DNA from 3 places in the Lactobacillus kefiranofaciens genome. Region 1 is predicted to be linked to each of the others. Evidence: predicted binding sites of a transcription regulator. Region 1 holds the regulator's gene; each other region holds the start of a gene.
The links. Region 1 encodes HrcA, which represses chaperone genes, less so after heat shock. Its sites were predicted from a motif close to TTAGCACTCNNNNNNNNNGAGTGCTAA; they were not measured.
Positions count from the first base shown of each region.

Region 1 (10,415 bases):
CTGCTAAGATTAATATTCCTGAGGCTCCGAAGGAAAAAAAGAATAATAATCGTGGTAATGGACATGGCCGTAATATGGGGAAGCCAGGCCGTAAGGGTAGAAATCAAGTCTTTAATAATCATAATGAACATTCATATCGTTCAGAAAGAAATCGGCGTAAGAATAAGCGGCGTCAACAAGAGCAAAGACCAAAGAAGCAACCAACTAAGCGTAAGGAACGTCCATTACCAGATACTTTAGTTTATGAAGAGGGAATGAACGCTCAAGATATAGGTAAACTAATTCACCGTGAACCCGCTGAAATTGTTAAAAAATTATTTATGTTGGGTGTGATGACCAACCAAAACCAATCATTGGATAAAGATACTATTGAGCTTTTAGCCGCAGAATATGGTATAGATGCTAAACAAAAGGTTCATGAAGATATCTCTGATATTGATACTCTTTATAATAAGAGAATGAAGGCATCTAAGGAATCCAAGAATCAAGTTAAGCGCCCACCAGTAGTTACAATTATGGGTCACGTTGACCATGGTAAAACTACATTGCTTGACCGTTTACGTCATACTCATGTTTCAGCTCATGAAGCTGGTGGTATTACGCAAAAGATCGGTGCTTACCAAGTTAGATTAGATGATCGCTTGATCACTTTCTTAGATACTCCAGGACATGCAGCCTTTTCTAACATGCGTGCACGTGGTGCTGAAATTACTGATATTGTTGTTTTAGTTGTTGCTGCTGATGATGGTGTAATGCCACAGACAGTTGAAGCTATTGATCATGCCAGAAGTGCCAATGTTCCAATTATTGTTGCTATTAACAAGATGGATAAACCTGGTGCCAACCCACAACATGTAACTGAAGAATTGATGAAGTATAACTTAATTCCAGAAGATTACGGTGGTGACACTATTTTCGTTAATATTTCAGCTAAAACTGGTCAAAACGTTGAGGATTTATTGCAAATGATTTTGCTTCAAGCTGATGTGATGGAACTTAAGGCTAACCTAACTTCAATGGCTATTGGTACTGTTATTGAAGCACGTTTGTCTCGTGGTCGTGGCCCTGTTGCCGATGTTTTAATTCAACAAGGTACGCTTAATGTTGGTGATCCAATTGTTGTTGGTGATACCTTTGGCCGTGTACGTACGATGACTAACAATCGTGGTCGTCAAGTTAAGAGGGCAACACCATCAGAACCTGTTGAAATTACTGGATTAAATGATGTTCCTGAATCAGCTGATAAATTAGTTGAATTTAAAGACGAGAAGACAGCTAGAAGCGTTGGTGAATCTAGAGCACAACAAGCTTTGCAAAAATCTCGTGAAAACGTACAACATGTAACCCTTGATAACCTCTTCGATACTATGAAGAAGGAAAATATGAAGGAAGTAGACATCGTCTTAAAGGCCGACGTTCAAGGTTCAGTTGAAGCTTTACAACAATCACTTGAAAAGATTGAAGTTGAAGGTGTTCGAGTTAACATCATCCACTCAGGCGTAGGTGCTATTAATGAATCAGATGTTACTTTAGCAGGTGCCTCTAATGCATTCATTATTGGTTTCAATGTTCGTCCAACTGCAACTGCTAAGAGTCAAGCCGATACTGATGGTGTCGATATGCGCTTATATAGTGTTATTTATAAAGCAATTGATGATGTTACTGCCGCAATGAAGGGTATGTTGGAACCAACTTATGAAGAAAAAGTTATCGGTAACCTAACTGTTCGTGAAACTTGGAAGGTATCTAAAGTCGGTACTATTGCTGGTTCCTTTGTTGACAAAGGTATTGTTAAAAATGATTCTAAAATCAGAGTTATTCGTGATGGTATTGTAAAGTATGACGGTGAAATTGCATCACTTAAGAGATTTAAAGATGATATTAAAGAGGTTAAAGCCGGTAATGATTGTGGTTTGACTATTAAGGACTACAATGACATTAAAGTTGGCGACGAATTCGAAATTTATGAAATGCAGCAAGTTGAGCCTAAGTAATATTTTTAGGAGAGAAAAACATGAAGCATAGAATTGGTCGTGTTGAAGGAGAAATCCTTCGCGAATTAACCAAAATTTTGCAAAAAAAGATCCGCGATCCTCGTTTAAGCGAAGTAACAATTACTGCGGTTGAATGTACAAATGATCTTTCATATGCAACTGTTTATTACAGTCTTTTAACTGAAGATGCTGAGAAAGAAAAGGAAGTTAAAGAAGGCTTGGAGAAAGCAAAAGGCATGATGCGTCATTTGTTAGGGCAGACTTTAACGGTTTATAAGGTTCCTGAACTTATTTTTAAGAGAGACAATTCAGTTAAGTATGGTAGTAAAATTGACCGTTTAATTGCAGAAGTTAAAAAACAAGATGCAGAACGGACAAATAAGTAAAAAAGGCGCCGTTAAGGCGCTTTTTTTGTTAATTAGATTGGATTATATATGTTAAATGGAATTTTAGTAATTGATAAGGATGCAGGCATGACTAGTGCTGATGTCGTGTATCATTTGCGTAAGGCATTGCATATACGTAAGATTGGCCATGCGGGTACACTTGATCCTGAAGTAACTGGAGTCTTGCCAGTTGCTGTGGGTCAAGCTACAAAATTAATTGAAATGATGCATACTAGACCCAAGGAGTATGTTGGACAAGGTCTGTTTGGCTATTCGACGGATAGTTATGATGCTACAGGAAGCGTATTAGCACAACAGAAGTTAACCACTCCATTTTCAGTTGAAGAAATCAAACAAAAAATGGCTACTTTTAAAGGGCAGATTGAGCAAGTACCGCCAATTTATTCTGCAGTTAGAGTTAATGGAAAGCATCTTTATGAATATGCTCGTGAAGGAATCGCGGTAGAACGGCCTAAGCGTATGGTTGAGGTGTATGACTATGATTTAACCGAAAAGCCAGTTTTTGATCAGGAGAAGGGGCAAGAGAGCTTTAGTTTTAGAATTAAATGCAGTAAAGGTACTTATGTACGCTCCTTAGTTAATGATCTGGGCGAAAAGATGGCTTGCCCGGCAGTAATGACTTATTTAAGAAGAACCGCTAGTTCTGGCTTTGATATTTCGCAAGCTGTAAAATTAAGTAAAATAGAAGAAAATCCTGCAGAAGTTGATAAATTAATTCAACCAATTGATGCCTTTTTTAAAGATTATCCGCAGATTGATTTAGATGAGGGCAAGTGGTTAAAAGTAAAAAATGGTGCAGGTATTTCGTTAGAAATGGATGCTAAAAAAGTAGCTTTACGTTTCAATAAAAAAGTTAAAGCAATTTATGAAAGTAAAGGTAATTTATATCGTCCGAAATTAATGTTGCTGCAAAATGAATAATTGAAACGAAGGAATTAACTGTGAAAACCGTTCATTTAACTTATCCAGTTAAAGAAAATATTTTATCTTCAAAAGTTGTACTTGCATTAGGGTTCTTTGATGGAGTTCATCTAGGTCATCAGCGTTTAATTACGCGTGCTAAAAAAATAGCTCAGAAAAAGGACCTACCGCTAGTAGTACTTACTTTTAATCGTCATCCTAAAGAAATTTATGCTAATAAGAAAGATTTTAAATATTTAGAAACTTTAGAAGAAAAAGCAGATAAAATGGCTGAATTAGGCGTAAACTATTTAGCTGTTTTGCCATTTACTAAAGACTTTAGTAAGATTAAACCACAAGATTTTGTAGATCAGGTAATTATTAAGCTAAATGCGGATACAGTGGTAGCAGGTTTTGACTATACATATGGTGATAAAAATATAGCTAATATGGCTACTTTGCCAAAATATGCTCAAGGTAGATTTGACATTGAAGTTATGCCTAAGCAAATTTTTGCGGGAAAAAAGATTGGTTCTACTGAAATTCGTCAAGCTATTAGAGATGGCAAGATGGAATTAGCTTACGAATTAATGGGGCATCATTATGTAATGAGCGGAATTATTGGACATGGTAAACGTAATGGACATAAGCTAGGCTTTCCAACTGCTAATTTAGTTTGGGCAGAGCACAAAGTGGTGCCTAAAATTGGAGTTTATGCAACTAAGACTATGGTTAATAATACTTGGTATGAGTCGATGACTAGTGTTGGTTATAACGTTACGATTAATCAAGCTAAAAAAATTTATATTGAGTCTAATATTTTTGATTTTGATGAAGATGTATATGGTAAACCAATGAAAATTGAGTGGTATAAATATACTCGCGGTGAAGTTAAATTTGCTAATTTGACTGAGTTAAAAAAGCAACTAGAAAAAGATCAAAGAGAAATAAAAGCTTATTTTGCTAAACAACATGATTAGATAGGAGAAAAGATCTGCATCAGATTAAGGGATGCAGATCTTTTTGTGCAAAATAACAGAAAAAATGGAAAATAATTAGCACTCTACTTGAAATGCTGCTAGTTTTTAGTATAATAGAATCTGTTAGCACCTGAGAGAAACGAGTGCTAAAAGTGAGGGCGATACTTATGTTGACCGAACGTCAAGAATTAATATTAAAAACAATTATTCAGGATTTTACTCATAAGCATGAGCCTGTTGGTTCTAAGACAGTGATGAAGCAACTTCCAATTAAGGTTTCAAGTGCTACTATTCGTAATGAGATGGCAGTACTTGAAGATCAAGGCTTAATTGAAAAGACACATTCTTCGAGTGGTCGTGTTCCTTCAAGTGAGGGATATCGTTATTACCTTGATAATTTGGTTGAGCCGCTTCAACTTCCTGAATCAGTTTATAATCAAATAGTTTATCAATTAGATCGACCATTTCATCAAGTTAATGAAATAGTTCAAGAAGCTGCCAAGATTCTTTCGGATTTAACTAATTATACAGCATTTGCGGAAGGACCTGAGAGTCATGATGTTACTGTAACTGGTTTTAGAATTGTTCCTTTGTCTAACAGACAAGTAATGGCAATTTTAGTAACGAGTGATGGAAACGTTAAGAATCAAGTCTATGCGTTACCACATAATATTCATGGGGATGAGATTGAAAAGGCAGTAAGGATGATTAATGATGAGCTAGTAGGCAAAAGCTTAAAAGATATTTCGCCAACTTTGCTCAAAAGTCTTACTTCACACCAGATTGGTGGAGAGCATTCAAGTGAACTGCTGGATTTAGTAGAAGATGTTTTAAAGGATGCAGCTAGTGAACAGATGTATGTTGATGGGCAAATTAATCTTTTAAACAATACTTCAGAAAAGGATATTAAAGATATTCGATCTCTCTATGAATTAGTTGATCAAAATGATCTAATCTCGGAATTAATGACAACTAGTCCAGTGACCAAGGATGCTAAGTTTCCGGTCAAGGTTACGTTGGGGTCGGAGTTGCCTAATGACTTACTGAAGAACTATAGCCTATTAACTGCAGAATATAGTGTTGGTAATCATGGAAAAGGAACAATTGCTTTACTTGGTCCAACTAACATGCCGTATTCACAAATGATCGGGCTACTTGAATATTTTAGAAACGAGCTAGCCAGGAAATTGCTCGATTATTATGGAAAATTTCAATAGATTAAAGGAGGTTAGCCGTGAGTAAAGAAGAATTTCCAAGTGAAAAGAATTTGGATGAAAAAGATGTTGCTCCTAAAAAGAAAAAGGCTAAGGCAAAAGCTAAAAAAGAAGAGACTAAAAAAGATGACAGTGCAAAGTTAACCACTGAAATCGAAAAGTTACAAAAGAATAATAAAGAACTAGAAGATAAGTATTTGCGTAGTGAAGCAGAAATTCAAAATATGCAAAACCGCTATTCGAAAGAGAGCGCGCAACTTATTAAGTATGAATCTCAAAGCTTAGCTAAAGATATTTTACCTGCAATGGATAATTTAGAAAGAGCTTTAAGCGTTAAGGCCGATGATGATGTATCCAAGCAATTAAAGAAGGGCGTACAAATGACCCTTGATTCACTTGTTAAGGCAATGAAAGATCACGGTGTAGTTGAGATTGATGCTGAAGGCGTTAAATTTGATCCGACATTGCATCAAGCAGTTCAAACTGTAGCTGCCAAAAATGATGATCAAAAAGACCACGTCGTTCAAGTTTTACAAAAAGGATATCAATATAAAGATCGTACATTAAGACCAGCAATGGTTGTTGTTGCTCAATAAGAGAGGAAGTTTATTATATGTCAAAAGTTATTGGGATTGACCTTGGGACTACTAACTCAGCAGTTGCGGTTCTTGAAGGTAAAGAACCAAAGATTATTACTAACCCAGAAGGTAATCGTACGACTCCATCAGTAGTTGCATTTAAAGATGGCGAAATTCAAGTAGGTGAAGTTGCTAAGCGTCAAGCTATTACTAACCCTAATACCATTGTTTCAATTAAGCGTCACATGGGTGAAGCTGATTACAAGGTAAAGGTTGGCGATAAGGAATACACACCACAAGAAATTTCAGCATTTATTTTGCAATACATCAAGAAGTTTTCAGAAGACTACTTGGGTGAAGAAGTTAAGGATGCAGTTATTACTGTTCCAGCTTACTTCAACGATGCTCAACGTCAAGCTACTAAGGATGCTGGTAAGATCGCTGGTCTTAATGTTCAAAGAATTATCAATGAACCAACTGCTTCTGCTTTAGCCTTTGGTTTAAACAAAGATCAAGACGAAAAGGTCTTAGTATACGACCTTGGTGGTGGTACTTTCGATGTTTCTGTTTTGCAATTAGGTGACGATGTCTTCCAAGTATTATCAACTAACGGTGATACTCACCTTGGTGGTGATGACTTCGACAACCGCATTATGGATTGGTTGATTAAGAACTTTAAAGAAGAAAATGGCGTTGACTTGTCTAAAGACAAGATGGCTATGCAACGTTTGAAGGATGCTTCAGAAAAGGCTAAGAAGGACTTATCTGGTGTATCATCAACTCACATTTCACTTCCATTCATTTCTGCTGGTGAATCAGGTCCATTACACCTTGAAGCTGACTTAACTCGTGCTAAATTTGATGAATTAACTAGTGACTTAGTTGAAAAGACTAAGGTACCATTTGATAACGCATTAAAGGATGCCGGTCTTACTGTTAATGATATTGACAAGGTTATCTTAAATGGTGGTTCAACTCGTATTCCTGCTGTTCAAAAAGCAGTTAAGGAATGGGCTGGCAAAGAACCTGATCACTCAATCAACCCTGATGAAGCCGTTGCCTTAGGTGCAGCTATTCAAGGTGGTGTTATTTCAGGGGATGTTAAAGATATCGTTTTGCTTGATGTTACCCCATTGTCACTTGGTATTGAAACCATGGGTGGTGTCTTCACTAAGCTAATCGACAGAAACACTACTATCCCAACTTCAAAGAGTCAAATCTTCTCAACTGCTGCAGATAACCAGCCAGCTGTAGATGTTCACGTCCTTCAAGGTGAACGTCCAATGGCTGCCGATGATAAGACTCTTGGTCGTTTTGAATTAACCGATATTCCACCAGCACCACGTGGTGTTCCTCAAATTCAAGTTACCTTTGATATCGACAAAAACGGTATTGTAAACGTATCTGCTAAGGATATGGGTACTGGCAAGGAACAAAAGATTACCATTAAGAGTTCATCCGGTTTGTCAGATGAAGAAATTAAGCGGATGCAAAAAGACGCTGAAGAACACGCTGAAGAAGACAAGAAGCGTAAAGAGGAAGTTGATCTTAGAAACGAAGTAGATCAATTAATATTCACTACTGAAAAGACCTTGAAGGAAACTAAGGGCAAGGTATCAGACGAAGATACTAAGAAGGTTCAAGCAGCTCTTGATGACTTAAAGAAGGCTCAAAAAGACAACAACTTGGACGAAATGAAGGAAAAGAAGGATGCTTTGTCTAAGGCAGCACAAGACTTAGCTGTTAAGCTTTACCAACAAAACGGTGGAGCAGCACAAGGTGCAGCTGGTCAAGCTGGCCCCCAAGCAGGTCCTCAAGGCCCACAAGGTGGCAACCCAAATAATGGTAACAACGGTGGTGCCCAAGATGGTGAATTCCATAAGGTAGATCCAAACAAGTAATGGGTTTATAATTAAACATAAAGAGAAGAGAACTACCCATTGAGTAGTTCTTTTCTTTTGAAAACTATAAGGAGTTCAATTGAATGGCACAAGAAGATTATTATAAAGTGCTTGGCGTGGATCGTAACGCCAGTGAACAAGAAATTAATAAAGCATATCGTAAGTTAGCCAAGAAGTATCACCCTGATTTAAATCATGCTCCAGGTGCAGAGGAAAAGTATAAGCAAGTTAATGAAGCTTATGAAGTTCTGCATGATAAGCAAAAACGAGCTCAATATGATCAATTTGGTTCAGCTGGCGTCAATGGTCAAGGTGGCTTTGGCGGTGGAGCTGGCCAAGGCTTTGGTGGTGCTGGTTTTGACACATCAGGTTTTGGTGACTTCAGTGATATTTTTGGCGATATCTTTGGCCAAGGAGCTCGCCAGCAGCGTGTAGATCCAACTGCACCTCAACGTGGGCAAGATTTAGATTATACTTTGACGATTGACTTCATGGATGCAGTTAAAGGCAAAAAGACTCAAGTCAGCTATACTCGCAGTGAAAAGTGTGAAACCTGTGGTGGTAATGGTTGTGAAAAGGGTACTCATCCAATTACATGTGATAAATGTCACGGTACTGGATATATGACTATTACTCAAAGATCAATGCTTGGTGTAATTCGTCGTCAGACAACTTGTGACAAGTGTAATGGTCGTGGTGTAATTATTGAACATCCATGTAAGAGTTGTGATGGTAAGGGTACCGTAGAGCGCAAGAATACAATTGAGGTTGATATTCCAGCAGGTATTGATAACGGTCAACAATTGCGCTATCAAGGACAAGGCGAAGCCGGTATCAATGGTGGTCCATATGGTGATTTATATATTAATTACCGAATTAAGCCATCTAAGATTTTCCAGCGTCGTGGACAAAATATTTATACTGATGTTCCAATTTCATTTGCTCAAGCCACATTAGGGGATGAGATTACTGTTAAAACTGTTCATGGTGATCAAAAGCTAAGTATTCCAGCAGGTACGCAACCTAATAAGAAATTTACTTTACGTGGTCAAGGTGTACCGTATCTTCGTGGCAATGGTAATGGTGATCAAATCGTTACAGTTAATATTGTGATTCCAAAACATATCAATGAAAAGCAAAAACAAGATTTGACTGATTTTGTTCATGATGGTGGCGGAGATATTACGCCAAAAGAAAAAGGCTTTTTCGAACGACTTAAGGATAAACTGAGCGGAGAATAGTTTATATAAAAGTAAAAATAGCAGATTGCTAAATTATGATGCAGTCCGCTATTTCTTTTGTATTAAGTAAATTAGATATTGTGATATTGTACTTTTTGCTTAGCATACAGGTCGTCTTGGTAACCCCAGAAGTGTTTCAAAACTCTTTTAACAATGCGATCTTCTTTTAAAATATCTGGGTTATCGTGAGCACGCATCTCTAAATAGTCAATTAATGGGCGTCCATCACCGTCTACGTATGCTTGAGCTACTTGACAAATGTGCTTCATGTGGTGAAGATCCTTTTCCATTTGATCAGGTAAAGCTTCTTCTTGGCGCCGTGTTCTAAGCAATTGCTCCATAAAGTAAAGATTTAATTGACGAGTCTTTTCAGCTACGCTCATAATTAAAACTGTTTGATCATTAGTGTTTGGCAGCCAGGAGTGACCAAAGTGAATATTCATTTCGTTTTCATCAAGATATTCACGTTTCCAATATTGCCAATAAACTTGCTGCATTGAACCACTCTCAGAAATGCTGAGGTAGTCATCAACTAGACTATCGGTTGAATTGCCTTGTAATTGCTCCGCAATTTTTTCTTTAATATTAGAGTCTAGTTCTTTTTGAAAATGGTACTCAGTGACTTCACCAATACCACAGTCAATTACCCGGTCTCCTCTTAATACAAAGATTGCCATGTGTTCTCTACCAAAAGGTAATGAATATTCTCTGGTTTGTAAGCTATGTTCTTCGTTCATTTTTATGCCTCTAGTTCTACAAACTAAATTTTTGCTTATGACATTAGAAGTTTAGATCTTCTATAAAACAGTATATACACTTTTTTAGCAAATAAGCAAGCGCTTACATAAAAATATAGTATTAGTTGTAAAATACTTAAAATATTTTTCTTGTTTTAGATATTTTATGAAATCTCCTGGCTTTGCTATAATAATTAAGATAGCAAAGGGTGAGAACAATTTTATGGATATAAATAAACTTAAAGATTATCAAAAACACATACGTAATTTTGCGATTGTAGCTCACATTGATCATGGTAAGTCTACGATTGCTGATAGAATTTTGGAATTAACCGATACAGTGAGTGAACGCCAACTCAAGAATCAAATGCTTGATGACATGCCGCTTGAGCGTCAGCGTGGGATCACCATTAAAATGAACTCGGTTGAAGTAAAATATCACGCTAAGAATGGTGAAGACTAT
Region 1 is NZ_CP061341.1:874,660-885,074, forward strand. Features, by position in the region: gene infB (translation initiation factor IF-2) at 1-1,994, shown strand, start outside; gene ICI50_RS04435 (ribosome-binding factor A) at 2,015-2,380, shown strand; gene truB (tRNA pseudouridine(55) synthase TruB) at 2,429-3,322, shown strand; gene ribF (riboflavin biosynthesis protein RibF) at 3,343-4,281, shown strand; gene hrcA (heat-inducible transcriptional repressor HrcA) at 4,449-5,498, shown strand; gene grpE (nucleotide exchange factor GrpE) at 5,516-6,091, shown strand; gene dnaK (molecular chaperone DnaK) at 6,109-7,974, shown strand; gene dnaJ (molecular chaperone DnaJ) at 8,058-9,215, shown strand; gene ICI50_RS04470 (hypothetical protein) at 9,287-9,952, opposite strand; gene lepA (translation elongation factor 4) at 10,176-10,415, shown strand, end outside.

Region 2 (10,415 bases), 1.0 Mb from region 1:
TTCAGCAGTTTCTTCAGGTAAAGTTTCATTAATCTTTTTCCTTAAGATACAGCGGTTAATTAAAAATAAAATATGCCATTTTATCTTGTAATACACTGTATCTGTATTAAGACCGTAGTTAATCACGCTTTTCTTCAAACTACTATAAACTAATTTGCGGTTTTCATTAAACAACTGATCAACTTTCGTTTCATTGGTATAGATATTTTTATCTAAATTCAGAGGCGATAACAGAAACATAATTTCTGTTGAGGTTAGACCCAAGAAATGAACTTCTAACCATGAAACCAATGCCTGAATCTCCACGTTTTCTTTATTCCACAAAGGCTCAAAAAATGGCATTTTATCTTCTACCTGACCATGACAATTTCTAATCTTTTCAAGCACAAGAATATTTAATATAATTTCCTTTAATTTAGTCTTATCTGTAAACTTCTTATCTAAAGAAGCATATATTGTTTTGAAACGATCTGAATCAATGTAGTTTCGCTTTAAAGTCATAATATTTCTCAGCAAAAGCAAAATCATGGCTTCATTTTTAAAACAAATTTTGATACCTTTTCCTTGCTTGCCAATGACCTTAGCTGAATACAATTGAAGATAATTTTCTTTACTAGCTATACTTTTACTAATAGAACGCCTATCAAGCGCCAGCTGATCTGCTAAGTCATCAATAGAGATATAATCTGTCTGCTTGATCAATTCATAAATAATGCAAATTGATTTTTCCTCTGGATCATCAATATCAAGCCCACTTTTTAAATACTTATATTGCATTTGATAAAAAACGTTGTAATTACAAATAGATAAACTATAAGAATTACCACGTTTAATTATTGATGCGATATTTTTAAGAATTTGAGATAGATTCTTTATTCTATTTTCAATGGTTCATCTGCTTACATTTTGCAAATAGGCTAATTCATCAATAGTTGTAGGCCCATTTTCCAGCAATATTCTAATAATTTTATATAAATCGCTGTTCATATCCTAGGCCTCCAATCTTTGATAATTTTATCCTCTTGATTTACCACCTGCTACATTGATAGTGACACCTGTAATGTAGCTTGCTCTTTCAGAAAGTAAATATGATACTAAATCCGCAACTTCGTATAAATGACCGCTTCTGCCCATTGGCGTAGTCGTTGTACTCTTATAACCCGCGCGAAGCTGATCAACTGTAATATTCCTAGTATAAGCCAGAGCATTTTCATAGCTTGGTGTTCTTAAACCTGTAGCTTCCATGATACCAGGAGCTACACCAGCTACTCTCACATTAAACTTACCTAATTCTTTAGCCCATGAACGAGTAAAGCCATTAATAGCACCCTTAGTAGCTGAGTAAATACTCTGTCCCTGAGAACCCTCAAGTCCTGCTTCACTTGACATATTGACAATTACACCATGTTTTTGACTAACTAAATGGCGACCTACTGCTTGAGACATTAACATTACGCTTTTAACATTAACTGCAAACATCTTAGCCCAATCTTGCTCAGTCATCTCATATTGACTTTCTGGCTTTTTATCATCGACTAACAATCTTGGCAAGTTAATTCCAGCATTATTAACTACACCATCAATTCTTCCTAATTCAGAAATTGTAGATTCAACTGTAGTTTCAACATCTTTTCTGTTAGTAACATCTGTATCGCAGAAAGTTAAGTTTTCATTTGCTTCCTTAGGCTCATTCAAGTCAGCATCCACAACTTTAGCACCGTGTCCTAAAAGTTCCTTAACAATTGCTGCACCAATACCAGATGAACCACCTGTTACAATATAAACTTTGTCTTCTAAATTTAACCAATCGTTCATTTTAAATACCTCTTTTCGCTTGATTCATTTTCTATCTTAATGAATGCGGTTACATTACTTAATAGCATGTTTTTCGAACCAGTTTGAAAAAGATGTATCTAATAACAAACAAAAAGTACTACCTAACAAATTAAATGGCAGTACTTAAATTTTTACTCTAAGCCTTGTTCAAAGCGATACTGCTGTAATAAGTATTCTTTGAAAAACGGTAAGGTAAAGGCAACTTCACCATAATTAGTAGATTTGATGACCTGATCATCTAACAGCCGTCGACGATAATTTGCAACAAAGTTACTCGGGCGATTTAATCTTTCACGAATTTTTTTGATTGAAACACGATGTTGGGAACTCTGAGCCATCGCCAAAACAAACTTTTTATCTTGTAGCGACAAGCTACTAAATATTTTAGTATAAGCATTCTGATCAAGTTCAACTAGATATTCCAGCTTAATCTCGTCTAACAAATCTTGATCAACCGTCTTGCTTTTTTGGGCAACGTTCCAAACTAAGTAGCCCAGCAGTTGAAATCCATATGCATATCCCATTGTCATTAATGCCATTTTACTAAGAGTATCTTCCGTCACTTGAAAACCAGAACGCTTAAAAACGTTGTTATAACTGATTTCAATTTGCGATAGATTTAAGGCTGACAAAGCTATTCTTTTTCCACGTAATAAGAAAGTCATTACGTCTTCATTTTGCAATTCAGAAATATTCTCAGGAAGGCCGGTCATCATTAAGGCAACAGGATAATCCTCTCTATTTAGGATCTGATAATAAGCTACAAAATTCTTTAATTCGGTATTAGATTTAGCCTCATCTAACGTGATCAAAACTTTAATCCCTTTTTCTCTTAATTTAGTAAACATATTAGTCAGAATCCCTTGATAAGTAGAAAGAGTGGGTTTACTTAGATCAGCGCTTAATTGTAATCCAACTGCAGAAAAACTAAGTCCACGAATGGATTCAAATGTTTTTTGTAAGTCTGAACTAGCTTTCATGTATAAATCGTCTACTAAAGTAGCCATTAGATTTGATCCCATTGCTAGATTAACAACCAACCAGTCTGGCGCTTGCTTCACTTTTCTGCCAACTTCTGTTAAAAAAGTGGTTTTACCTACCCCTCGCATTCCGTAAACTATAGAAACTTTATAAGGACTGTTAGGATTATTTAACTCTTCAACTACTTCATTAATTAGTTGACCACGATTCAAAAAGATCGTTGGAATTCTCCTAAAACTCGGATTAAACGGATTGTTCATTCTGCCACCTACTTGCTAAGATACATTTGTTCCATCTTATCATTTTTATGTATCTCTATGTATCTTATCCCACTAAAAAAGCAGCAAAGCTACTAACTTCACTGCCTAATTTTAATTTTTCCTGCCGTGCTTAATCACATAAGAGAGTGCCGCAATAATTAATACTGCTGCACCAACTGCTACGGAAATACGCGTTTCCGGGTTAATGAACATAAAAATGACGATCAGTACTAACATGATCAATGCAAAATAATTGGAATAAGGATAAAGCGGCAATTTGAAGGGATGCTTCTTCATTAGATCTAGATTCTTTTTCCTAAAGCGTAATTCCGCTAGCAAAATTACGAACCACGCTACCATCCCTGGCAAAACGGATGAACTATAAACGATTACAAAAATATTGCCAAGTGATTTACTAAAGAATTGCAACAGCACATTTAACATAAAGCCAATAAAAATACCCGAAGTAATTCCGATAATTGCATGACTAGGAACGATACGCTTAGAAACATAGCTAAAAGTCTTTGGTGCATATTCTTCGTGCGCCATTTTATACAGCATTCGACTAGATGAATAAATACCTGAATTTGCCCCAGATAAGGCGGCTGTCAAAACGACAAAGTTAATTACCGAAGCGGCAGCAGTAATTCCTACCTTGGCAAAAGTCGTTACAAATGGAGAACCAATATTGCCTAGTTGATCCCACGGATAAATTGTCACGATTACGAAAATTGCCCCAACATAGAAGATTAAAATTCGCCATAATACAGACTTAACGCTTTTCACAATTGCCTTGTGCGGATCTGCTACTTCACCAGCAGAAATACCAATTAACTCAATCCCTTGATAAGAACCAACAATAATCGCCATGGAGAATAAAAAGCCTTTAATGCCGCCGGTAAAGAAGCCGCCGTGACTCCACAAATTAGAAAAGCCTACCGGATGACCACCATTGCCAAAGCCAAACAGAATTACCATGAAGCCCAAGATGATCATCAAAATGATAGTAACCACTTTAATCATGGCAAACCAAAATTCCAATGTTGCATAAGCTTTCGCACTAGCTAAATTGGCTACTAATAAAAACAGAATAATTATTACCCCGGCAATCCAGTCAGAAGTACCTTTCCACCAGAAGCGAAGATATTCTGTCGTGGCTACCACTTCAGAAATACCAACCACAATATACTGAAAGACGTTCGCCCATTCAGCTAAATAGCCAGCAATCGGATGAACATGTTCTGTAGCGTAATCCGCAAAGGAGCCAGTACCTGGATCGACATACAGCATCTCGCCTAATGCCCGCATTACGATATACAAAATCACGCCGACAAAAATATAGGCCAATAATACTGATGGTCCTGTCCATTTAATTGTGGAGCCGGCCCCCATGAATAAACCAACTCCGATCGCTCCTCCAAGCGAGATCATTTCCATTTGTCCAGCCGTCATCGAACGTTTTAATTCAGGTGCCTTTTTCACCATACACAACTCCCTTTCTTTTGTATTTGTAAAAAATTCCCCTGGAAATAATTTAATTTTCCTCTAATTATTATACATAATTATGCTTTTCGTACAAAACTGTAGCTAATTGCTAAAACTACTACAAATAAAATTGAAATGATTAATGCTAACTGGGTTGTAGGAATAAAGAATAGTAACGCCAACACAGCTAAATAAAAGATAATCGTTACCCAGCTAGTTACAGGATAACCAGGCATTCTAAACTTGCCTAAACTAGCTTTATTCTGATTGCGATAAACAATATGCGCCCACATAATCATGAGCCAAACAATCACAAAACAGATCGTCGAAACAGTTGACACTACAGCAAAAATACTAGCTGGCATGACATAATTGAGAATTACAACGACAAATAAAATTAATGATGAAGTCGTCAGCGCATTCAATGGAATTGCTTTTTTAGTCAAACTGCTTAGCTTCTTAGGAGCATGACCATTGCGGGCTAAAGAATAAAGTGACCGACTAGTTGAAAAGATCGCACTATTGGTTGCTGACATTGCGGCAGTCAGAACAACGAAGTTCAAGATTCCAGCAGCGGCCGTTACGCCAATTCCCATAAAGACCTGCACAAATGGACTCGAGGTCGTCTTGATTTCATTCCACGGATAGACTGACATGATTGCCAACATTGAGCCGACATAGAACAGACCGATTCTTACTGGCAATGTGTTGATCGCCTTGGGAATGTCCTGTTCTGGATTGGCTGTTTCACTAGCTGTTTGACCAACAATCTCCACGCCTACGAAGGCAAAGACTACCATCTGGAAGGAGAGCAGGAATCCCCACCAGCCAGTTGGAAAGAAGCCACCGTGATTAACCAAATTAGTTAGCGAAACATTCCCACCTTTAACTGGAGTATGTAACACAATCATCACAGCGCCGGTAATGCTCAAAGCCACAATTGCGATAACTTTGATCATTGAAAACCAACTTTCCAATTCACCAAACAAACCTACATTAACGGTGTTAATCAAAAGGAGCAGTACAATAATCGCCAATGGTCCGACCCATTGTGGCAACCACGGAAACCAGTAGCGTAAATAAATACCAGTAGCAGTCAAGTCAGCCATCGCTAGTGTTAACCAGCAAGCCCAATAAGTCCAACCCGCAACAAACTCAGCTCGCTTGCCCAAATACTTCTTAATTGCTTCAAGAAAGGAACGACTCTCTGGATCAGCCAAGATCAGTTCGCCTAATGCTCGCATCATGAAGAAGGTGATAATTCCGACAATTAAATAGGACAAAATGATCGACGGACCTGCGCTATGAATTGCTGAGCCGGAACCTAAGAACAGTCCTGTACCAATCGCTCCACCGATCGCAATCATGGTCACATGGCGGCTTTTCAATCCACGTTTTAGTCTTGGCTTCTCACTATCGCATTCACATCTTTCCCCTTTAAGAAAAAAGCGTCTATTTCGGTAATGAAACAGACGCTCCATCAAAATTACTTTTGACTTGCATTATAACGGCAACTTACTTTTTGTGCAATTATTTTTTGCTTTTAATTCGATTATTTAGATAAGCTGTAAAAATCAAAATTGCAATTGCAATCAAAATGAAGGCAATCACGCTTAAAGTTGGCATCCCAAAAAGAGGCATACAAGCTAAAATTTCAATAATCATCAATATTGTAGTAATCCAAACCACTTTACCGCGATAGAATTTTAACCAATTAATCACAGCGTATGCAATATCTAAAATCGCTAGAACTAAGATCCCATATACTAACGCATATTGACCCCATTGGGGCAAGTACCAAATCATCGCGCCACTGATCTCCAACATTAGAATTAACATAATAGCAATAATATCAACTTCAAAGCTTAAAATAATCCGCATGAAAACAAGCAACAAATCCAAATTGTCATGTCGCGTGTTTAAATTAAAGTAGATTAAGCCTAAAATTCCTGGGGCAGCCAGTAAGACTATTATCAGAGAATGAAACATCTCTGCTTGATAAACACCCAGCGGAATTCCTGCTATTGCCTGGGCAATTGTCAAAATCACCGTCACTACAAATGAAGCCGTCATTATTACTTGCAGCCAGCCTTGTTTTTGCTGCAGCCATAGAGTTAAGGCAATAAGAAAATATAGAATTCCATAAATTGTCGCAATTACTGCTTCTCGACCTGGCCATTGCGTTACAAAGCAAAAAACGCCAGCAGCTAAGGCTAAGATCGTCAAAATTATTTTGATAATTAAATCAATTGTTTTTCTATCCATGTTCCTAATCTTTTTACTCGAATCGTATTAGTTAGATTATACAAGAAATCATGTATGTAAAAAAGGATATTCCCTGGGGAATATCCTTCAAACACAGACTAACTAAAAATTAGTCTTCTTTTTTATCTTCAGTTTTAGCTTCGTCTTTCTTAACCTTTTCTTCAATCTTTGGAGAAATATCATATATTGCTTCACCGTTTAAGTACAAGTGCTTGTCATCAGCAGTGAATTCAATCTTCTTAGTATCCGGCTTGCTCAAGATCAACTTAGCAGCTGGTGTCTCAAGATTTTGTTCCACCACTCTTCTTAATGGCCGAGCACCGAATTTCTTGTCGTAACCCTTTTCTGCTAAGAATTTCTTAGCTTCATCTGATACTTCAACCGTAATATCCTTCTTAGCAAGAACATGAGTCATCTTCTTTAAGTAGATGTCGATGATCTTGCCCATGTCTTTTTCAGTAAGTGAGTTGAATGGAACAATTGCATCAAGACGGTTCAAGAATTCAGGTCTGAAGTAATTTTCAAGAGCTGAGATCAACTTGTCTTGGTCAACCTTGCCGTCCTTCAACAACTTGTCTGAGAAGCCAGCATTAGAAGTCATGATCAAGATCGTGTCCTTGAATGAAACGGTTCTGCCTTGTGCGTCAGTCAAACGACCATCATCCATGATTTGGAGAAGTGCGTTGAAGACTTGTGGGTTAGCCTTTTCAATTTCGTCGAACAAAATCAATGAGTATGGTTCATGACGAACTTTTTCAGTTAATTGACCGCCTTCACCGTAGCCTACATAGCCTGGTGCAGAACCAATCAACTTGTTGACTGCCATTTCATCTTGATATTCACTCATGTCCAAACGGATTAAGTGATCCTTGCTGCCAAATAATTGAATAGCCAATTGCTTAGCAAGTTCAGTCTTACCAACACCAGTAGGACCAGTGAGCAAGAATGAACCAGTTGGACGATCATTGTCCTTGAAGACTTGCTTACGAGCAATAGCATCAGTAATGACATCAATTGCCTTGTCTTGGTCAATGACGTTTTGCTTTAATTTCTTAGCCAAATCAATATTCTTTTGCGCTTCGTCAGCGTGGAGTTCACTCATTGGAATCTTGGTCTTTTGCTCAATAATTGCGTAGATGTCCTTCTCAGTTACTTCTGGAGTATTCTTGGTGTCTACGTTCTTTAGTTGTGCTTCAAGTTCAGCAATCTTCTTCTTGATGTCAGCTGCCTTGTCGTAGTCTTCTGCCTTAGCAGCTTCAGACTTCTTAGCTTCAAGAGCATTAATTTGGTTCCTCAAGCTCTTTTCATCAGTTGGTTGTACAAGCAAAGCCTTCTTAGCACCAGCTTCATCCATCAAGTCGATGGCCTTGTCTGGTAAGTAACGGCCTTGGATATATCTTTCTGATAATTCAACAGCTAACTTCAGACTGTCGTCACTGTATTTTACGTGGTGGTAGTCTTCATACTTCTTCTTCAAACCTTCCAAGATCTTCACAGCTACCTTAGTAGTTGGTTCTGGAACTTGAACAGGTTGGAATCTACGTGATAAAGCTGGGTCTTTTTCAATTCTTTGGTATTCACTAGTAGTAGTAGCACCAATTAGCTTCAAGTCACCACTAGCAAGAGCTGGCTTCAAGATATTGGCTGCATCACCATTGTTGTTTTCAGAATCTGTTGAACCTGCACCTACAATGTTGTGCAATTCATCGATGAACAAAATAATGTTTGGATCGCTCTTAGCCTTGTCGATGACTTTCTTTAATCTCTCTTCAAAGCTACCACGAAGGCTAGAACCAGCAACCATGTCATTAATGTTAATTGAAATAATGTGCATGTTAGCCATCTTAGCTGGTACATTACCTGAAGCAATTCTTTCAGCTAAGCCTTCTACAATAGAAGTCTTACCAACACCAGCTGGCCCAATCAAGACAGGATTGTTCTTCTTACGTCTTGATAAAATCTCAATTACATTATCAATCTGTTCATCACGACCGATTACTGGATCGAAATGATTATGCTTAGCTTCTTCAACTAAGTCTACGCCAATTGTTTTTTCATTAGTTTGGTTAGGATTCTGTTGAATAGTCTGTGGAGTGGCACCCATATTGCTTGAGTAGTTCACTGGAATTGAGCCACCGTTGCTGGCTCTTCTGTTGCCAAAGTCATCGTTAAAGAATGAGCTGTTCAATTCGTTAAATAAGTTATCAAAATCATTGTCAAAGTATGCCATATTCGCAACACTCCTTATGTCAAATTTAGATCATTAGCACTCAATGGCTTTGAGTGCTAGCTCTTTACATTTATAAGTATAGCAGGTTATCCACAAAAAGCAATAGAAAAGCTAAAAGCTTTCCACATTTATTTTTATTTTTGTGATTAATAAGCAAAAAAGTGCCAAACATGTTGATATATCAACACATCTAGCACTTCACAAAATATAAAGAATTTCTTAAGATCACTATGAAAATTAGTTTTTTATCGTCTTATTATCAAAGTTTTCCACAATAATACTAATTTTGATCCTTTCTACCATTATTCTTATCTTTATTTTGATTTGCTTGATTTGGATTATTTTTAGGTTTCACAGGATTGAGCAAATGCTGTTCAATTACCTGAACAACCTGCTCATTTTGAGGCAAATCTGAGTGATCTGCTTCTTCACCCGTTACGATCATTGCAGTGAAGTTTTTAACCCGGTTTTGAAAGATATATTTGCCGGCAGCTACACTGGCCTCAGGCACAATTCCATCTGATTCATAGTTCTTACCACCAGATAATGAATAGACAACCAAATCTTTCGGAATCCTATTCCTATCTTTGATAAAGTCTTCCAACATCTGCGTTCTATGACTAGCATTGCCTTCACTAAAATTATATGGCGTACCTACCGTCATCAGTCGCTTCATCGTGATTTCATCGGAATACGTTGAATAATAATGCTCTAGCCAGTAGGTCCAGATCAAGCCACCATTTGAATGACCAAAAGCCTTGAAATTATTAAATCTATAATTCTGTGTCAAATCGTAAAAAGCCTGATCTAGCCAGCCTGCCTGCTTCTTGATATTGCTGTAGCCGTCTTTATTGTTTTGGAAACCTACTATAATAAAAGGCTCATTATCGTTTTTATCAATTGAACCAGAATAAGACAATACCCCTTTAGTCGAAACGTTAATCTTCAATACGCTGTGCTTAGTTGGCGTATCACGGTTTAGTTGGTTGACTAATTCATTGAAACGCTCGGTTGTTGCACTTGAGCCAGGAACCATAATTACTGGCGACAAGATAGACTTCTGCCGCTGAGCCCGCATCCGGTTGCCTTCCTTCATCCAGCTATAACCTGGAATAGCCAGCAGAATAATCAATGCTATTACAATGAGTAGCCACTTTAAGTTGGGATTTTTACCTAAATTACTTTGCTTTTTGCTCATATTCTTTCAGTCTCTTCTCAATCTTTTGTCCCAGCATGGTAGTTGGAACAAGCAATACAATATCAAAAATAAATAATAAGATAGAAAATACTAAATTCATCCAATTTCCGTTAGAGCCGAAAAACGAAATCAAAATTCCTGGAGTCCCCTTTAACACAGG
Region 2 is NZ_CP061341.1:1,995,244-2,005,658, forward strand. Features, by position in the region: gene ICI50_RS09835 (PRD domain-containing protein) at 1-777, opposite strand, end outside; gene ICI50_RS09840 (SDR family oxidoreductase) at 1,015-1,815, opposite strand; gene ICI50_RS09845 (ATP-binding protein) at 1,968-3,077, opposite strand; gene ICI50_RS09850 (amino acid permease) at 3,189-4,562, opposite strand; gene ICI50_RS09855 (amino acid permease) at 4,640-5,929, opposite strand; gene ICI50_RS09860 (hypothetical protein) at 6,093-6,827, opposite strand; gene ICI50_RS09865 (ATP-dependent Clp protease ATP-binding subunit) at 6,937-9,057, opposite strand; gene ICI50_RS09870 (alpha/beta hydrolase) at 9,338-10,255, opposite strand; gene ICI50_RS09875 (PTS sugar transporter subunit IIC) at 10,236-10,415, opposite strand, start outside.
Region 2: a site for HrcA is predicted at 9,091-9,117, ahead of ICI50_RS09865 (ATP-dependent Clp protease ATP-binding subunit). Genes of this name have one in related genera too.

Region 3 (10,415 bases), 620 kb from region 1:
TTAATCTGTCAGCCTTAGACATCTGAAGATCAACACCAAACAAGTCATCTAACTTGTAAAGGTTAGTATCAAGATAGCCGCTCTTCCGGTTCATTTGACGAAGCACATCGTTACCAAACCAAACAGCTTCACCATCTTTTAATTGAGCAATGGCAGCTGATGATAAGTATTCCATTGGTACGTTTAACAGCTTGATTCTGATTGAACCAGCAATGTTGTCTTCTGCTGGAAGACCATAGAGCTTGTCATATTCGTGATCAGGTGCGTTGGTTAAAACAACGTAGTCGTCAAAGTCAACGTCGCCTAAGTACTTGTGCAAGAATTCTAATGGGGTCAGGTTCTTGTCTAAGTGATACTTCTTATCGTCATCACGATATTCTAGGTCAAACTTCTTAGGTGGTTCACCAACGGCAATGGCGGTCATTTGGTAAACTTGGCTCAAGAATTTTTCACGAGTTTTCTTGATTTCGTCTTCCTTGCCGTATTGTTTTAATTCACGCAATACTAAGGCATCTTTCTTTAATTTGTCGCCCAAAGCAGTCGCAAAACCAGTCGTATCATTAGTGTTGAAGGTTTCAGGCATTGCGTATGAAGGAACAACACCGTATTTTTCTACTAAGGCTGCGGCCATTTGGAATTGACCACCGTCAGTACCAGCAAAATCCAAATCAGTCTTAACTTGACGTGAGTCAAGTGGCATATTGGCACTAGCCAAGATTCTGTTGTAGAACATGTTGGCCCGTTCAATCTTGTCCCAGAAGAAGTTGTAAGCTTGTGAGAAGGTGAAGTTCTTAGCCTTGTACTTTTTGCCAAAAGCGTGGCGCAAAACATTTAAGGTTGCGAATTCCCAGCAACGACCTGAGTGCTTTTGATTGGTCACATTATCGGTATCTAATTCAGTTGAGAAGACACGGGTTAATTTGCTTTGTACGCGGTCGTTATAAGAAGCTTCGAGTACACCACTGCGTTGAGCGGCACGAGCAACGACTTGGTTTTCAGGATTCTTATTAAAATCAGCAGAGAACTTTTCTAGTTCTTGCACAGTTAATTCATGAGCCATTTAAAAATCTCCTTTATTCTTTTTAATTTTTTCTTAAATTAACTCTATTTTAAGCCAAAATAAAAGCAGGTTCAATTACTGAACTCGCTTTAGAGAATTTATCCGTCACTTATTAGATTTCTTGCAATAATCTAATAAATTAATCAATTTGGATAGAATTGCCATCATTGCCAGCAGTTTGCTTTGGTAAAGTGATGGTCAATACACCATTATCATACTTTGCATGGATGTCAGTTGCAACTACATTTGGTAATCTGTAGCTTCTTGAGATGCTGCCTTCGCTTCTCTCTTTATGAATAATGTTGTGATCTTTGTCACTAGTGTCCTTAAATGATTTTCTAGAGCCGCTAACATTTAAGACGCCATCTTTGTAGCTAACATTGATATTATTCTTGTCCATGCCAGGCATATCAATCTTGACCATGTAGTCCTTGTCGTTTTCTGCGACATCAGATTGCATAATGTTTTCAATTTCGCTGTCATCAAAGAAATTTCTTGGAAAACCAAACCAGTCGTTCATTGCGTCCATCATATCATTACGACGATTCATAATATCGTTTGCCATATAACAAAACTTCCTTTCATTTTTATTTGCTTTCTTATCTCGTAAGGACTCGTTCTCTTTTTCCTTACACTGATTATTGTAGTCGTTTGTCAGCAAAATTAAATTATTTAGCACTCAGAAGCATATAGTGTTAAATAAAGATAAAAAGATTATTAAATCAACGGTTAACTCTTATGGATAACTTTTGTATAATAATGATCAAAGGAAGATTGTGAATTATTATGGTATATTTTCAAAAAATGACGCCGGAAGGCTATCAACAAATTAAAGATGAAATTGCGCGTTTGAAGAAGGATCGGCCAAGAAGAATTAAGATTCTGCAGGCTGCACGGGCTTTAGGTGATTTATCTGAAAATACGGAATATACGGAAGCTAAACGGGACTTAGGCCACTTGCAAAGTCGTTTGCGTTATTTAGGCAAGCAATTGAAATATGCCGAAATCGTTGAGACTGAAGATGATGGCAAGGTTAATTTAGGCAAAACCGTTGTTCTAAAGTTTGATGACGATGATGAAACTGAAGAATATAAAATTGTTGGTCGAATGGAAGCTGATCTGGCTGAAGGAAAAGTTTCCTTCGATTCGCCTTTAGGTCAAGCCATTATGAAAAAAGAAGCTGGTACTACGGTCCAGGTGGAAGCTCCAGCAGGTGCCTATCAAGTCACGATTGTAGCTGTTAAATAGGCTATGTATTCAATAAGCTGTACTTTTTTGGTATAATATGGGTTTTGTAGGGTACAATTCAGATTAGGAGTGAAGGCTTTGAATACGCCACAGTCTAGAGAAGGCAATGTTATTCGCTATGCAGTTTATCTGATCGGCTATGTGATGGTATTTGCAGTAGTGAAATTAGTCACCAGGAAGTCGCCGCTGCGTATATGGGACTTGATTTTATTCGGCCTAATTACAGCAATGATTTTACTTTTTTATATATATCGTTTTAATCGTGAGCAGCGCTTTTTCTCGCGTGATTTTCAATTGCCTTGGCTGGGCAATATGTCGACAGTTGTCTTGCTTACTTTAGTAATCACGGCCACGCGAATTTCACTCTCATATCTACAGGCGTATCACGCGATTAGCTATTATGACTTTGAGTTAATTTATTTAAAAAATGAATCAAACAATATGTTTTGGTTCCTAATTGTGGCTCAAGGAATTATCTTGCCGATCTTGCATGAATTTTTAGCAACTGGATTTTTGTTTAATTATGCTTTTCGCACTAATACCAAAAAGGCAGCAATCTTGGGGATAATCGTGTCAGGGGTTATTTTCAGCGTGTTGAATTTTCAGAGTTCGCCCTTGCTGCTAGCAGTAGAAGCCGTGTATGGCATGCTGTATGCGTGGAGCTATCTTTATACGCAAACCATTTGGATGCCAATGTACCTAGCTATTGTCAGTGGTGTGTTAACTGTAATTATGATTTAAAAATTAGACAAGCAAAAAGGATGAGAAAATTAATTCTCATCCTTTTATTTTTGTAAAAAAAGCGGATAGCGTGAATCGAACCCGCATCTACAGCTTGGGAAGCTGTCGTTCTACCATTTAACTATACCCGCAATACAAATTCTATTTTATCATGCTTTAGCTAAAGAAACCAATTATTTTTTTGCTTGTTTTTGAACAGTTAAGTGAATATTTTGTCGATCAATTAAGCTAGTGAAGTTTTGGAAAAGCCAGCGACGTAATTCATTAGGCTCAATGACCAGGGGCATTCGATTATGGATTGGTCGCATGTCCTGGTTAGGATCAGTAGTTACCATGGCAAAATTGTTTTGATCATAGATTCCTGCAATCAATGTAATGGGATTCTCGGTTTTAAAACCGTAGCGTTCATGATACTTTCTGCCGTTTGATGCTTGGTATGTCTTTTTAGCATATTCAAAGAATTCGCTGGTCAAGATAATGCAGCGCTGTTTAGCAAAAGACTGGTCCCACATTGAAGGCTTAGCTTCATAAAAACGCTCAATTCTGGCATTAAACAAAGGCTTATGCTCATCAACCGGGCTAGGATAACCCCAATTTTTATTGATTAATTGCAATTGATTATTTTGAAAAAGCAAAACAGGTGCCGTCTGATTGGGGAAGATGTCTTTAGCTTCTACATCAATTTTTGGTTCAACTAATGGCAAGGCTAAATCTTGCTTAAGATATTTTTGAATTTGTTTTAGGTCAGTTAGACGAAACTGGTTACACATAAGGGAATCCTTTCTTTGCTGGTAGTTTAATAGTAGCCTATTTTTTGTTAAAATTAAGTGATTAAACGACTTTATAATGAAAAAATAAGAATTTATTAGATAGAGAAGAGCAAAATTTATGGCAAAAGGAATTTTATTAACGGGAGATCGTCCTACTGGTAAGCTCCACATTGGACATTATATTGGCTCCTTAAAGAATCGAGTAAAATTACAAAATTCAGGTAAATACGATCCTTATATCATGATCGCGGATACGCAGGCTTTAACCGATAATGCCCGCAATCCTGAAAAGATTCGCAATTCTTTAGTTCAAGTAGCATTAGACTATTTGGCCGTTGGTCTTGACCCAGAAAAATCAACGATCTATGTTCAATCCCAAATCCCAGCTTTGTTTGAATTAACTGCTTACTACATGGACTTAGTAACGGTTGCACGTTTGGAAAGAAATCCAACCGTTAAGACTGAAATTAAGCAAAAGGATTTCAAGGATTCTATTCCTGTTGGCTTTTTGAACTATCCAGTTTCTCAAGCAGCTGATATTACTGCATTTAAGGCGACTGTTATTCCAGTTGGGGATGATCAAGAGCCAATGCTGGAACAAACACGTGAAATTGTCAGAACCTTCAATCGAGTTTACAAGACCGACGTTTTAGTAGGACCTAAGGGCTACTTCCCACCTAAGGGTCAAGGTCGTCTGCCAGGTCTTGATGGCAACGCTAAGATGTCCAAATCATTAGGCAATTGCATTTACTTATCAGACGATGCCAAGACCGTTCAAAAGAAAGTTATGTCTATGTTCACTGATCCTGACCACGTTCATGTAGAAGATCCAGGCAAGGTAGAAGGCAACACTGTCTTCACTTATCTCGATGTCTTTGATCCAGATAAGGACAAGGTAGCTGAACTTAAGGCCGAATACCAAAAGGGCGGCTTAGGTGATGTAAAGATCAAGCGCTATTTGAATAAGGTTTTAGAAGCAGAACTAGCACCAATTCGTGAACGCCGTGAGAAGTTTGCTCAAGATGAAGATGCAGTTTATGAAATGCTCTTAGAAGGCTCAAAGAAGGCCAACCAAGTTGCTAACGCTACTTTAGAGCAAGTTCGTGATGCGATTGGTTTGAACTATTTTAAGAATAGATAAGATCGAGTTGAGGTAAAGTCATGCATGATCGAATTCCTTGGAAACAATATTTTATGATGCAAGCCTTGGTGATTGCCCAGCGGTCTACCTGTAATCGAGCTTTAGTGGGGAGCGTCTTAGTAAAGGGCAATCGCATTATCGGTACGGGCTATAATGGTTCCGTTTCCGGGCAGCCGCATTGCGATGATGTTGGTCACCAAATGGTGGATGGTCACTGTGTAAGAACAATTCATTCAGAAATGAATGCAATTATTCAATGTGCCAAGTTTGGCGTTTCTACAGAAAATACCGAGATCTACGTCACGCATTTTCCTTGTTATAATTGCTGCAAGTCATTATTGCAAGCAGGCGTGAAAGAGATCAATTATTATTTTGATTATCGTGACAATCCTCTGGCAATGCAGCTGCTTCATGATTGTGGGGTACCATATGAACAAATTAAGATCGATCGCAAATATGTGGAAAGCCTGGCTCATAAACTTGAAGAAGACGAAAATTAGTCTACTTTGGCTGGTTGGCTTAGTAGCAGTATTTTTAACTACTACTGGTTTTATCCAGGACAATATTGAAGATAATCTCCACTTATTAAATAAAGAGACTAAGACATTAATTACCGAAAAGAATAATCGTTACTTTCAAACTAAAGAGCAGCCACAGATCACGGTGATCACGGTTAAGCGTTTGAACAAGCTAACACCGAAGGCATTAGATCACTCTAAACGTAGTGTTTTTATTGTAGTAGGACAAAAGGGCAAAAAGCGCAATGTGCAAATTTTTTCTACTAAAGATTTGCATGGTGCCTTTACGGCTGATACCAGAGCCAATATTTTGCGTGCTGAAGTTAATAAATTGCGCAGCAATAATAAAAATACTTTTAATGAAGGCTTGCGTTTTGTCTTTCGCGCTTGTGCTACCCGGGTTGACCAGCAATATCAATATGCATTGGACAAATATGATTTAACTAGTGCGGAACAAAATAAGATTTCGCATCCGCATAGCGTAGCCTTACCTATTGCCTTGGCACTAGCATTTTTAATCATGGGGATCGTCTATGTGCTAAAGAAATTTGGTCACCGCAATATATCTTCACCTAAATAACGGCTTGACTTATTGTGGCTTAATCCTTACACTTTTTATAGATATAGTTAGCGAAAAAACTGTTAGGTGAGACTCCTACGTGAACACACGCTATCGCCCAGAAACATCCAGAGATGCCAACGGGTTAAATAGGTGTCGTCGATTTAAGGCGAGATCCAGATAGCTAGCATGTGCTTACGTCACGTAGTGTTAAAACTGAACGATGAGTATGACAAAGCCTTGTTTGGCGTTGAGTCACCTGCAGTAATAGCAGGTGGCTTTTTTGTTTGCTTGTCAATCTGAATGAGAGGGGCAAAGAATGTTAAAAGCAGCTAGTAAAAAGCGCTTGAATGTCGACATTCGTAGAATTCAACAGATTGCTCGTGAATCGCGTAGTGAGACGCTAGCGAGGTTGCAAGCTAGTGCAGAAGGGCTTTCCACCAATAAGGCTGAAGAAAATAGAAAAGAATATGGCAAAAACGAGATAAGAAACAATGTTAACGCGTCGAAATGGCGCTTATTCTGGGAATCAATCGCTACGCCATTTACAGTAGTGCTGATTATCTTGACGTTGGCCACTTTGTTTACCAGTTATATCTTAGTGCCGCAAGGCGATAACGTAGATACAGTCATTGTCATGGCAGTCCTATTGATTATTTCAGTAGTGGTTAATTTTGTTCAAAAAATTAGAATTGCCAAAGTTACGGAAAAATTGCTTGATATGGTTTCAGTCACTACTAACATTCGTCGTGATGGCGACAACGTGGAACTGCCTACCGATGAGGTTGTAGTAGGAGACGTGATTAACCTGTCGGCTGGTGATATGATCCCAGCGGATATGAAGTTATTGACGAGTAAAGACCTCTTCTGTTCTTCTAGTTATCTAGATGGTGATCCTGAGCCTGCCGAAAAAATGGCTAACGTAGCCCTGAAGCCGAAAATGTTGGCTGATTATCTGAATTATCCCAATATTTTATATGAGGGTACAACGGTCGTCTCTGGGTCTGGCAGTGGCATCATCTTTGCTGTAGGCAACAACATCGTTTTTGGCAAAAAAGTACAAGAAATTTCCCGCAAAAAGGTGAAAACTACTTTATTCGATCGTGAAATGAAGCAGTTAGCGAAGATTTTGATTATTGCAACCGCAATTTTAGTGCCACTATTATTTATTATTAATGGTCTTACTAAAGGAGATTGGGGTGAAAGTCTCGTCTTCGCTTTGGCTGCTGCCGTGGGATTAACGCCGGAAGTTTTGCCAATTATCGTGAATAGCAACTTGAAAAAGGGTGCGCTTGAAATGTCTAAGCAAGGTGCCATGGTGAAGCAATTGAATGCTATTCAGAATCTAGGTTCGACCGATGTCTTTTGTATTGATAAGACAGGAACATTGACACAGAATCAGGTTGTATTAGAGCGACACTATGATCTTGATATGGATGAAACGCCACGAATTTTGAAATTCTCATATTTGAATGCGTATTATCAAACGGGCATGAAGGGCTTAATTGATAAGGCGGTCATTGACGCGGCTGGAGATGAATTAGATGTCAATGAAATTCAGCGTGACTATAACAAGATCGATGAGATTCCATTTGACTATACTCGTAAAAGAATGAGCGTCGTGGTTGTCGATAATGATGAGCATCACGGTCAGCACTTATTGGTAACTAAAGGTGCGGCAGAAGGGATGCTTGATATTTCTAGCAAGATTGAACTAAATGGTAAAACTGAAGATCTAACTGCAGCTTGGCGCAAGAAAATTTTAAATCAGATTAATGAATTAAATGATGATGGTCTGCGCGTATTATTAATCGGTTATAAGCTTAATCCTGCTCCTGTGGGAGAATTTTCTGCTAAAGATGAAACTGATTTAACGATCATCGGTTATTTGGCTTACCTGGATCCACCTAAAGAAAGTACCAAAGAAGCTCTTCAGGAGCTGAAAAACGATAATGTGAATGTCAAAATCTTTACCGGTGACAATGAAGCCGTTACGCGTGCAGTTGCCTTACAAGTTGGCTTAAATGTCGATACGGTGTATGACGGTCAACAAATTGAGGCAGCTACGCCGAATGAATTGGCCGAAATTGTAGAGAAATGTGATATTTTCGTGCGTCTAACACCAGAGTTGCGGACTAAGATTATCAATGCCTTGAAGCAAAATGGTCATACCGTTGGCTATATGGGCAATGGCAATAAGGACGCTTTGGCGATGAATGTTGCTGATGTGATGATCACGTCGAATAACGCGGTAGATATCATTAAGGAGTCCGCGGATATTGTCTTTGAGCAGAAGGACTTACAACTGCTTGAAGAAATGATCATCATGGGGAGGAAGGTCTTTTCCAATACGATGAAGTATATCAAGACCTTCTTAGTAACTAATTTTGGCAGCATGATTGCAATGGTGGTGTCATCTCTGATTTTGCCATTTTTGCCATTATTGCCTTTGCAGCTATTAATCCTAAATCTGTTATATAGTATCAGTTGTTTAGCGATTCCATTTGATAGCGTGTCAAAGAACTATGTCAAAAAGCCGCAAAAGTGGTCAATTAAAAAGTGGCCTAAATTTGTGTTGAACTTTGGCCCAATTCCGGCGATTATTGACTTTATTGCAATGGCGGGGATGTTTTATTGGTTTTGCCCTAATCTAGTAGGAACTAATTATCATCATTGGGTCTTTGTATCATTATTTTATTCAGGAATTTTTGTAGAATCGCTGTGGACGCGGTCAATGGTAATTCATGTTTTGCGTGATGAGAGATTTCCATTCTTTAAACAGCGCGCCACACCGCTTGTTTTTTTGGTCACGTTGGCTTTAGCCTTATTTGGCAGTGCATTGCCTTCTTCTAATATAGGTCCTAATCTAGGATTAATGCAGCTACCGTTAAGTTTTTCATTGTTTGTGGTGGTTTTGGAAATTATTTATGTTTTACTGACAACCGTGGTGAAAAAGTTATATTTGAAAAAAGAAAAATTTTAATTAAAGAAGGAATTGGCTTTATTTGGGTCAATTCCTTTTTAGATTTCATGGTAAGATAGAATAGATATTTTAGACGAATAAAGGAGTATGACAATTAATGGCTGATAAAGATACTTTTTATATTACAACCCCAATTTACTATCCTTCTGGTAGATTAACTATCGGTAATGCTTATACGACAATTGCAGCTGACACCATGGCCCACTACAAACGCAGTCAAGGCTATGATACCTTCTTCTTGACTGGTACTGACGAGCACGGCTTGAAGATTGAGCAAAAGGCCGAAGCACAAGGCATCAAGCCACAAGAATTCGTAGATAAGATGGCTGCTTCTTATAAGAAATTATGGAAGAGTCTGGATATTTCTTACGACAAGTTCATTAGAACTACGGATAAGCAACATGTGGTAGCTGTCCAAAAGATTTTTGAAAAACTTTTAAAACAAGGTGATATTTACTTAGGCGAATACACTGGCTGGTACTCAGTTGAAGATGAAGAATACTTCACTGAATCCCAATTAGCTGAAGTTTACAAGGATGATGATGGAAACGTCATCGGTGGTAAGGCACCAAGTGGTCATGACGTGCGCTTGGTTAAGGAACCATCCTACTTCTTCAAGATGAGCAAGTATGCCGATCGTTTGGTTGAATACTACAAGGAACATCCTGACTTTATCTTGCCTCATTCCCGTGAAAATGAAATGATCAACAACTTTATTAAGCCAGGCTTGGAAGACCTTTCCGTAACGCGGACCACGGTTGACTGGGGTATTCCTGTGCCAAGCGATCCTAAGCACGTGGTTTATGTTTGGATTGATGCTTTGTCCAACTATATTACTGCTTTAGGTTATGGTTCAGATGATGATTCATTATTCAAGAAGTACTGGCCTGCTGATGTTCACTTGGTAGGTAAGGAAATCGTTCGCTTCCACACTATTTATTGGCCAATTATGTTGATGGCATTAGGTTTGCCACTTCCTAAGCATATCATCGGCCATGGTTGGGTATTGATGAAAGATGGCAAGATGTCCAAATCTAAAGGCAACGCTGTTTACCCAGAATCATTGACGAGCCGCTACGGGGTTGACCCACTGCGCTATTACTTAATGCGTGCTCTTCCTTTTGGTGCTGATGGAATCTTTACGCCAGAAGACTTTATTGAAAGAATCAATTATGATTTGGCTAACGACTTGGGCAATTTGTTAAACCGTACTGTTTCCATGATCAACCAATATCAAGATGGTCATGTTGCTGCTACTGCTATTGCGCAGGATGAATTTGGCGAAGATTTACAAAATACTGCAGCTAGCGTCATTAATGATTACAGAGAGTACATGGACTCATTGCACTTTTCACACGCTTTAGATAGTATTTGGAAATTGGTAAGTCGTGCTAA
Region 3 is NZ_CP061341.1:254,693-265,107, forward strand. Features, by position in the region: gene ICI50_RS01240 (C1 family peptidase) at 1-1,060, opposite strand, end outside; gene ICI50_RS01245 (Hsp20/alpha crystallin family protein) at 1,200-1,625, opposite strand; gene greA (transcription elongation factor GreA) at 1,847-2,308, shown strand; gene ICI50_RS01255 (CPBP family intramembrane glutamic endopeptidase) at 2,387-3,049, shown strand; tRNA gene ICI50_RS01260 (tRNA-Gly) at 3,110-3,180, opposite strand; gene ICI50_RS01265 (SOS response-associated peptidase family protein) at 3,223-3,819, opposite strand; gene trpS (tryptophan--tRNA ligase) at 3,938-4,960, shown strand; gene ICI50_RS01275 (deoxycytidylate deaminase) at 4,981-5,460, shown strand; gene ICI50_RS01280 (TPM domain-containing protein) at 5,417-6,058, shown strand; M-box (ykoK) riboswitch at 6,110-6,273, shown strand; gene mgtA (magnesium-translocating P-type ATPase) at 6,357-9,020, shown strand; gene metG (methionine--tRNA ligase) at 9,118-10,415, shown strand, end outside.
Region 3: a site for HrcA is predicted at 1,733-1,759, ahead of ICI50_RS01245 (Hsp20/alpha crystallin family protein). Genes of this name have one in related genera too.